Regions from separate parts of the Mesorhizobium sp. M0910 genome, predicted to be linked through region 2. Evidence: predicted binding sites of a transcription regulator. Region 2 holds the regulator's gene; the other holds the start of a gene.

Region 1 (3,415 bases), on a different contig from region 2:
GCGGAAAAGCAGCAGCGCCAGCCGCCTTGCGCCCTCGCCGCGACGCTCGAGGTCGCTCTTCAAGGTGGTCGCCAGCATGCCGGTCAGCCGCTCGATGTCCTCGGTCAGCATGATCGGCTCGGCAAGGTGACGCTCGACCGAAAGCGGTGCGACCGGCAGGCGCGGCGACACGGCCTCCTCGAGGCGGCCAAGCGCCTGGTCGAGACGCAAGAGCAGCGATGCGCCGAAGCGGCGGGCCAGCGGCGCGCGCGGTGCCGCCATGACGGCGCCCGCCGTGCGCAGGCCGACGCTTTCGAGGCTGGCGCGTACCTCCGGGTCGATGCGCAGCGCCGCCAGCGGCAAGGGCGCGAGAAGCGCTTCCTCCTTACCATCGGGCACGATGCGGTCGCCAGCAAACCGCGCCGCCGCCCAGGCAGCCCCAGGCGTGGCGGCAAGCCCGGCGCGGACATCGAAGCCCTGATGGAAAAAACGCGACAGGATATCGTCCAGCATCGAGCGTTCGCCGCCGAAAAGATGGGTGCAGCCGGTGACGTCGAGATAGAGGCCGTCGGTCCCGTCAAGCGCCACCAGCGGGGTATAGCGGTCGCACCAGTCGGCGAGGCCTTCGAGCAGGCGCCGGTCGGCCTCCGGATCGGCCTCCACGATGTCGATCGAGGGATGCATGGCGCGTGCGTCGGCTATGCCCATGCCGCGCTTCAGATTAAGCGCCTCGGCCCGCTCGTCGAGGGCGGCGATGCGCTGGGCGTTCCGGTCGCGGTGACTGATCACCAGCGGCAGGTGATCCGACGGCCGGGAACGCCAGGACCGCCCCAGACGCTGCCGCAGGATTCTCTCGGCGGCGAGATGCGGAAACCACAGGGATAGGATTCTTTGGCCGTTCTGGGGCCCATTCCTGAGACCTTCCTTGCTCGCCCCGTCTTTCTTCGAATATGCGTTCATCGGGGTTCCACTCCAGTGTGAATTTTCCGGGCAAGGCCGTGCGGCTCTTGCCGATGGCGACGGTGAAGGCGGGCCGGCCGATCGAGCCGGCGAGCGGCCCGGCAAGCGTCTTACGCGTTGCCGCCGGTGCCGCCGACAGGATGAGGCGGACGGGCGCTGCCGTCGGTTCGGGCTCGCCGGCCTGGCGCAGCAGGAACAGCGGCCGGCCCGCACTCTGCGCGCGGGCGTGCAGCCGCCGCGTCGCGGTGAGGTCAAGCCGCTGCGGGCTGCCGCGGATTTCGAGGATGACGGCGGCCAGCGCCGTCATCCGGGCAGCCTCCTCGGCGATCCACAGCGCATCGAGCAGCCTTGGCGCCTCGGAAAACAGCAATTGCTCCGGCTCGATGCCGAAGAAGGCGTGAAGCCCCCTGGCATAGGGAAAGCCGGCCTCGCGGAAAACCTCTGATGTGCCGATCCACAGCACCGGCAATCGCGGCCCCTGGCTTAGGATCAGGCTGACGAGCGACAAGGCAAAACCGGCAACGACCCCGGCATCGCGGGTCGCGGCGCCATGAAACTCGCTCACCGCCGCCTTCGGCAGGCCGCCGCTCAGCGCAGCATCGAGGCGCTCGGCGCCGGTGCGCAAAAACGCATCGGGCGGCGCCACGGCGAGGCCGCGCCGGACAATGGTCAGATTCCGAGCGGGTGTCGGATGCCGAGAGGGTGTCAGACTCTGACGAGGGACATCCGCGTCAAACGACGAACTGGCCGGCGCCTCCAGGCGCTCGGGCAAGGTCCCTTCGATCTTCGCGATCTGGCGGCGCAGGGCAAAAACAGTCTCCCGCGCCACGGCGCTTGTCGCCATGACGGTCAGCTTCCACTCACAATTGTTCCCGTTATGTTCCTATAGATTCCAGAGGCCGCCCGAAGAGTCAAGCGGAGTCATGGGGAATTTATTCCCAGAAAGAGCAATCCGAGCTTTTCAAGGAAACCGCTCGGGAGCCTGGGGTTGATAAAAAGGGGGCGGCTTTTGACTCTAGCCTGAAGCCAATTCTGAAGCGACGCGTCTCAAATATTGGGCGGTAAAGTCGGCGATTTGATCGACTTCTTCATCGTCATATTTGCGAAAGCTAAAGCGGCTGAAGCTAGGGTCGATAGCTTGGAGGGTTTTTCGTAGGGGACCGCGAAAATTCCTCATTTGATGGTTCCCCTCATATGCCAATACGTCTGCGCATTGAAGCGGTGGGTGCCTAGTTTTTGAGCCGAAATTGAAAGTCGCCGATTTTCCCGGAAAATGCCGCTGGACTTGCTGGAACGCCTCAGTCGCCGCCGCGCTGTACTGGTTGGCTTCATGGACGAATGCGATGTTATCGTGGCCTTCCGATGCGAGTTTCTCCCACGTGCTGCGAAGGGCCCATTGCAGGCAGATGTAGTACCAGCCGCGTACCATGTCTTCCGGCTTGATGGCTAAGCTATGTTTGTGAGCCAAGACCTCGCTCAGTTTCCGCCTGTCGACGGCGGCGATAATGCCCCGAATGTAGTGGTTTTTGACTACCGGCAGGATGCGCTTGACGTGTCTATCTCGCTCTTCACGGGTCCACCCTTCGTACTCCCCATGCCTGTTATGGCAATCGACCGAGTGGTGAATTTTTATCGGCGCCTTCGCCACGATCCACTCGAGGGTCCAGATCTGCCAGTCTTCTTTTGAAGCCCAAACGGCGGATACGGAAAGAATTTGCGAGTCATGGTCAGTGCCAGATTCGTCTAGGTAGACCTCAATCACGACCACCAAACCTTCCCGAGGGGCAAGAAAGGTGTCGCGGAACTCTAGGACGCGCCTTCCACCATTTCCGTCGACTCATCGGCTCGAAATTTGTTCAGCACGGTACCACCTCCTCAGTGCGTACGCGAATTACGACACGCTGAATTTATTCCTGCTTATGATCCTGGGGCAAAGGCGGCAGCCCGACCATTTGCCGAGTTCGGCCTGAAAGCCTATATGCCGGGATCAAAGGACAAAGCATGGCTCGCATCTACCAAACACGCATCTGGCACGACCAGCTTTCGCCAACGATGGAGGAAATCGAGCTCCTGGCGCTGGAGGCCTATGCCCATCTGCCGGAGGACTTTCGCAAGTTGACCGGCGAGATCGTCATTCAGATCGCCGAATTCCCGACCGACGAGATCATGGACGACCTTTCGCTGGAAACGCCCTTCGACCTGCTCGGCCTGTTCGAGGGGCGCGGCATCGCCGAGCGCTGGAATCCGCAGACCGGCGAGGGGCCGAACCGCATCACCCTCTATCGTCGCGCCATCCTCGACTACTGGGCCGAGAACGAGGAAACGCTGGGCGACATCGTCACCCATGTGCTGATCCACGAGATCGGCCACCATTTCGGCCTGTCGGACGACGATATGGAGAAGATCGAAGAGGCAGCGGAGTGAGCGACCCCGCTCCTCGTCATCCTGGGGCGGAGCAAGGAGCGAAGCGACGCGG
Region 2 (3,415 bases):
CTGCGCGTCAGAGCCGGCATGTCGCGCAGTTCGCCCGATTTGTAGTTGACGTGATTGACCAGCACCACGGCGGTGCGATCGTCGATCAGCTCCTCGATGGTCGGCGCGTCGACCCCCGAGAGGCGCAGCAGCGCATCTTTTCGCGTCGAAACCACACCCTCAGCCATGTAGAGGTCTGTCGGAAAACTATCGCCCTCGGCGACGATGGCCTGCCGCTCCGGTCGCATGGCCATGGCCGCGTGCAGCAGCTTGTAGATGTTGACCGACGTCGTGTCGCAGACCACCGTCTGGCCGACCGCGGCACCGATCAGGCGCCCGAGCTGGTCGCCAAGTTCAAGCGGCATGTTGAACCAGCGGGCCGTGTTCCATGCGCGGATGAGATCATGCGACCATTCTTCGGTCGCGGCCTTGCGCAATTCATCGAAGGCGGCACGTGAAGCAGCTCCTAGCGAATTGCCGTCGAGATAGATCACTCCTTGCGGCAACACAAAGCGGTCGCGCATCGCGCGCAGCGGATCCGCGGCATCCATCGCCTTTACGGCCACGAGATCGGGAATTCCCGTCATGATTTGCCTGCTCCCTCAAAAAATCCAACGCAACGCCGGACACGCATCAACTGTTCTTCCATTACCGGGTAGCGCGTAGCAAGGCTCCACCGGCGAGAAGCAGCCTGACCAGGCGGTGGAAACCTGGAGTTAGCCCGAGGTTGGCGTTTTGAGTTCGTTTCGTTCACGGTGCATTGACCAAACCGCACAGTCGATACGGGTTCAATTCCGTGCCCTTTGCCGACCGACGGCCGATGCCAGTGCCGCCTTCAAGGAGGCCAGAACGGCGCAAACGAAAGCAGAATCAAGGGGATGAGGCTCGCGGCGGTGAAAATACGGTACGCCGGTAGGGGACGTCGTTTGTTTCCCGAGCCTTAACGCATTCATTAAACTTTAAACAGTTGCGGAACACAACTGGAACAGATAGTGTCTGTTCTGGGTTTGTTTTCTGATTCTGTTGGGGGTCGCTATGCTGACACGCAAACAACACGAACTGCTTATGTTCATCCACGAAAGGTTGAAGGAAAGCGGTATCCCACCTTCCTTCGACGAGATGAAGGAAGCGCTCGACCTGGCTTCCAAATCCGGAATCCACCGACTGATTACGGCGCTGGAGGAGCGCGGCTTCATTCGCCGTTTGCCCAACCGGGCCCGTGCGCTGGAGGTACTACGCCTGCCTGACTCGATCGCCCCCGGCCTCAATGCGGCACGCAAGTTCTCGCCGAGTGTCATCCAGGGCAGTCTTGGGCAAGGTGCCCCTCGGCAGGGCAAGCCCACATCGTCGCGCGTCCCTGCAGCCGGCAATGACGACGATGTCGTCGCCGCCGTTTCGATCCCGGTAATGGGCCGCATCGCCGCCGGTGTGCCGATCGATGCTATCCAGCACCAGACGCATTCGATTTCGGTGCCGCCGGATATGATCATGGGCGGCGAGCATTATGCGCTCGAGGTCAAAGGCGATTCGATGATCGAGGCTGGCATTTTCGACGGCGACACGGTGATCATCCGCAACGCCGATACGGCGAGCCCCGGTGAGATCGTGGTGGCCTTGGTCGACGAGGAGGAAGCGACGCTGAAGCGGTTCCGCCGCAAGGGCGCCTCGATCGCCCTGGAGGCCGCCAATCCGGCCTACGAGACGCGCATCTTCGGACCAGACAGGGTCAAGGTGCAGGGCAAGCTCGTTGGGCTGATCCGCCGCTACTGAGTTGCGCCCTTGGTGCCGGCTTTTGGATTGTCGGCTCTGCGGTATGGCGGCAGGCCGCGCGCCGCGCGTGAAAATTTCCGCTGCACGTGCCAGGGCCGGTATGATTTTTCGACGGCGAAGCGGATTTCGGCGCGTGTTGCCGCTTGTGGATCGAAATAGACGGCCGCACTTCCCGCGCGCGCCAGTTGCCGTTTGGTGACGACGAGGACCAGCCGGTCGTAGTAGCAGGGATTATGGGCGGTGGCGTCGTCGATGACGATCAAGCTGGCGAAGGCGCAGGCTGGCCGTGCGGTATCGCGGTCCTTGGCTTGCGCAATGATCGCGCCGGATGGATGCCTGGCGAGGCAGAGACCGTCCGTGCAAATGAACGGCATGCCCGGCGGTAGGTCGGCCGGATCGGCAATGTCGAATTGCGGATCGTTCTTTCCAGGTGTTTCCGGCGCGACGATAGCCTCTGATGTGAGCGCGCGTTTCCAGTTGTCGATCGTGAACTCATTCGGGCGTGCCCGGTTGACGGCGAGCTCACCGCTGCCGATCGGCAGCGCGACCAGCCGTGCGTCCTCCGAGATCAATACGTCGGGTACGCGCGTCTGCGTTGTCGTTAGCAAGCCGGCGAGCGCAAAAGGAAGTGCCGCGAGCCGCAACCAGGTCGTCGCCATGCTGGCAATGACGAGGGCGATCGTCACCAAAAGGACAGATCTCAGCGAAATCAGTCCGACCGCATCGATCGGCGAGCGCTCGGAGATCCACCCGGACAGGGCGATCATCGCCGTCAGCCCTTTGCCCATCACGTATAGGAAAGGCCCATCCGCGCCGAACGGCATCGCCAGCGCACTGAGGACGGCGAAGGGCATGACGACCAGTGAGACGATGGGCATGATGGCCAGATTGGCGAACAGGCTGAGCGGCGCCACGCGCTGGAAATGCCATATGGCGAAAAGCGCCGTGGCGCTCCCTGCAATGATCGAGGTCATCGCCAGGCCGCCCATGCCCAGCAGGACCTTTCGCGTGGCGAGGCGTAGCGGCGACCGCCGCGGCGGCGGCGTGGTGGCCCTGCCGGCGCGGTAGTCGGACCAGCCGGCATAGGCGCCGACAAGGGCCGCCGTCGCGGCGAAGGACATCTGGAAGCTCGGACCGACCACCTCGTGCGGCGACACCACGATGACCGCGATGGCCGAGATCGCCAGGTTGCGCATGGTGAGCGCGGCCCGGTCGAACAGCACGGCGATAAGCATCACCGCCAGCATGATGAAGCTGCGTTCGGCCGCTACCACAATGCCGGAAAAGACGAGGTAGGCCGCAATCGAAAAAAGCGCGGCGGCTGCGGCATATTTCTTGACCGGCCGTCGCGATGAGAAGTCGGGAAACAGCGCAAAGGCGCCGCGTAGCAGCGCCATGATGGTGCCGGCGACCAACGCCATATGCAGCCCCGAGATGGAGATGATGTGGTAGATGCCTGTACGCCGCATCGCTTCGTTGATCTCCTCGGGAATGCCGGCGCGCACGCCAACGATCAGCGCAGCAGCAATCTCGCCCTCGGCGCCGCCGATGCGGCTGCGGATATGGTCGGCGATGGATTCGCGCGCGTCTTCGATCGCGGAAGAAAGCCGCGCGGCAAGCGGCATGCTGCCCGAAGCCACGACTTTCGGATTGCCGAGAAAGAAGC

Evidence for each region. The regulator LexA, encoded in region 2, represses DNA repair genes until DNA is damaged. The targets are predictions, from matches to a motif close to TGTTCNNNNTGTGTTCNG.
Region 1: the regulator LexA is predicted to act here: its motif matches at 1,807-1,824, upstream of NKH78_RS04790 (ImuA family protein).

Annotation. Positions count from the first base shown of each region.
Region 1 covers NZ_JAMYNZ010000002.1:191,349-194,763, reverse strand. Annotated here, with positions in the region: gene NKH78_RS04795 (DUF6504 family protein) at 1-768, opposite strand, end outside; gene NKH78_RS04790 (ImuA family protein) at 701-1,783, opposite strand; gene NKH78_RS04785 (DUF3800 domain-containing protein) at 1,955-2,707, opposite strand; gene NKH78_RS04780 (metallopeptidase family protein) at 2,941-3,363, shown strand.
Region 2 covers NZ_JAMYNZ010000005.1:284,482-287,896, forward strand. Annotated here, with positions in the region: gene kynU (kynureninase) at 1-566, opposite strand, end outside; gene lexA (transcriptional repressor LexA) at 1,015-1,749, shown strand; gene NKH78_RS15130 (ComEC/Rec2 family competence protein) at 1,743-3,415, opposite strand, start outside.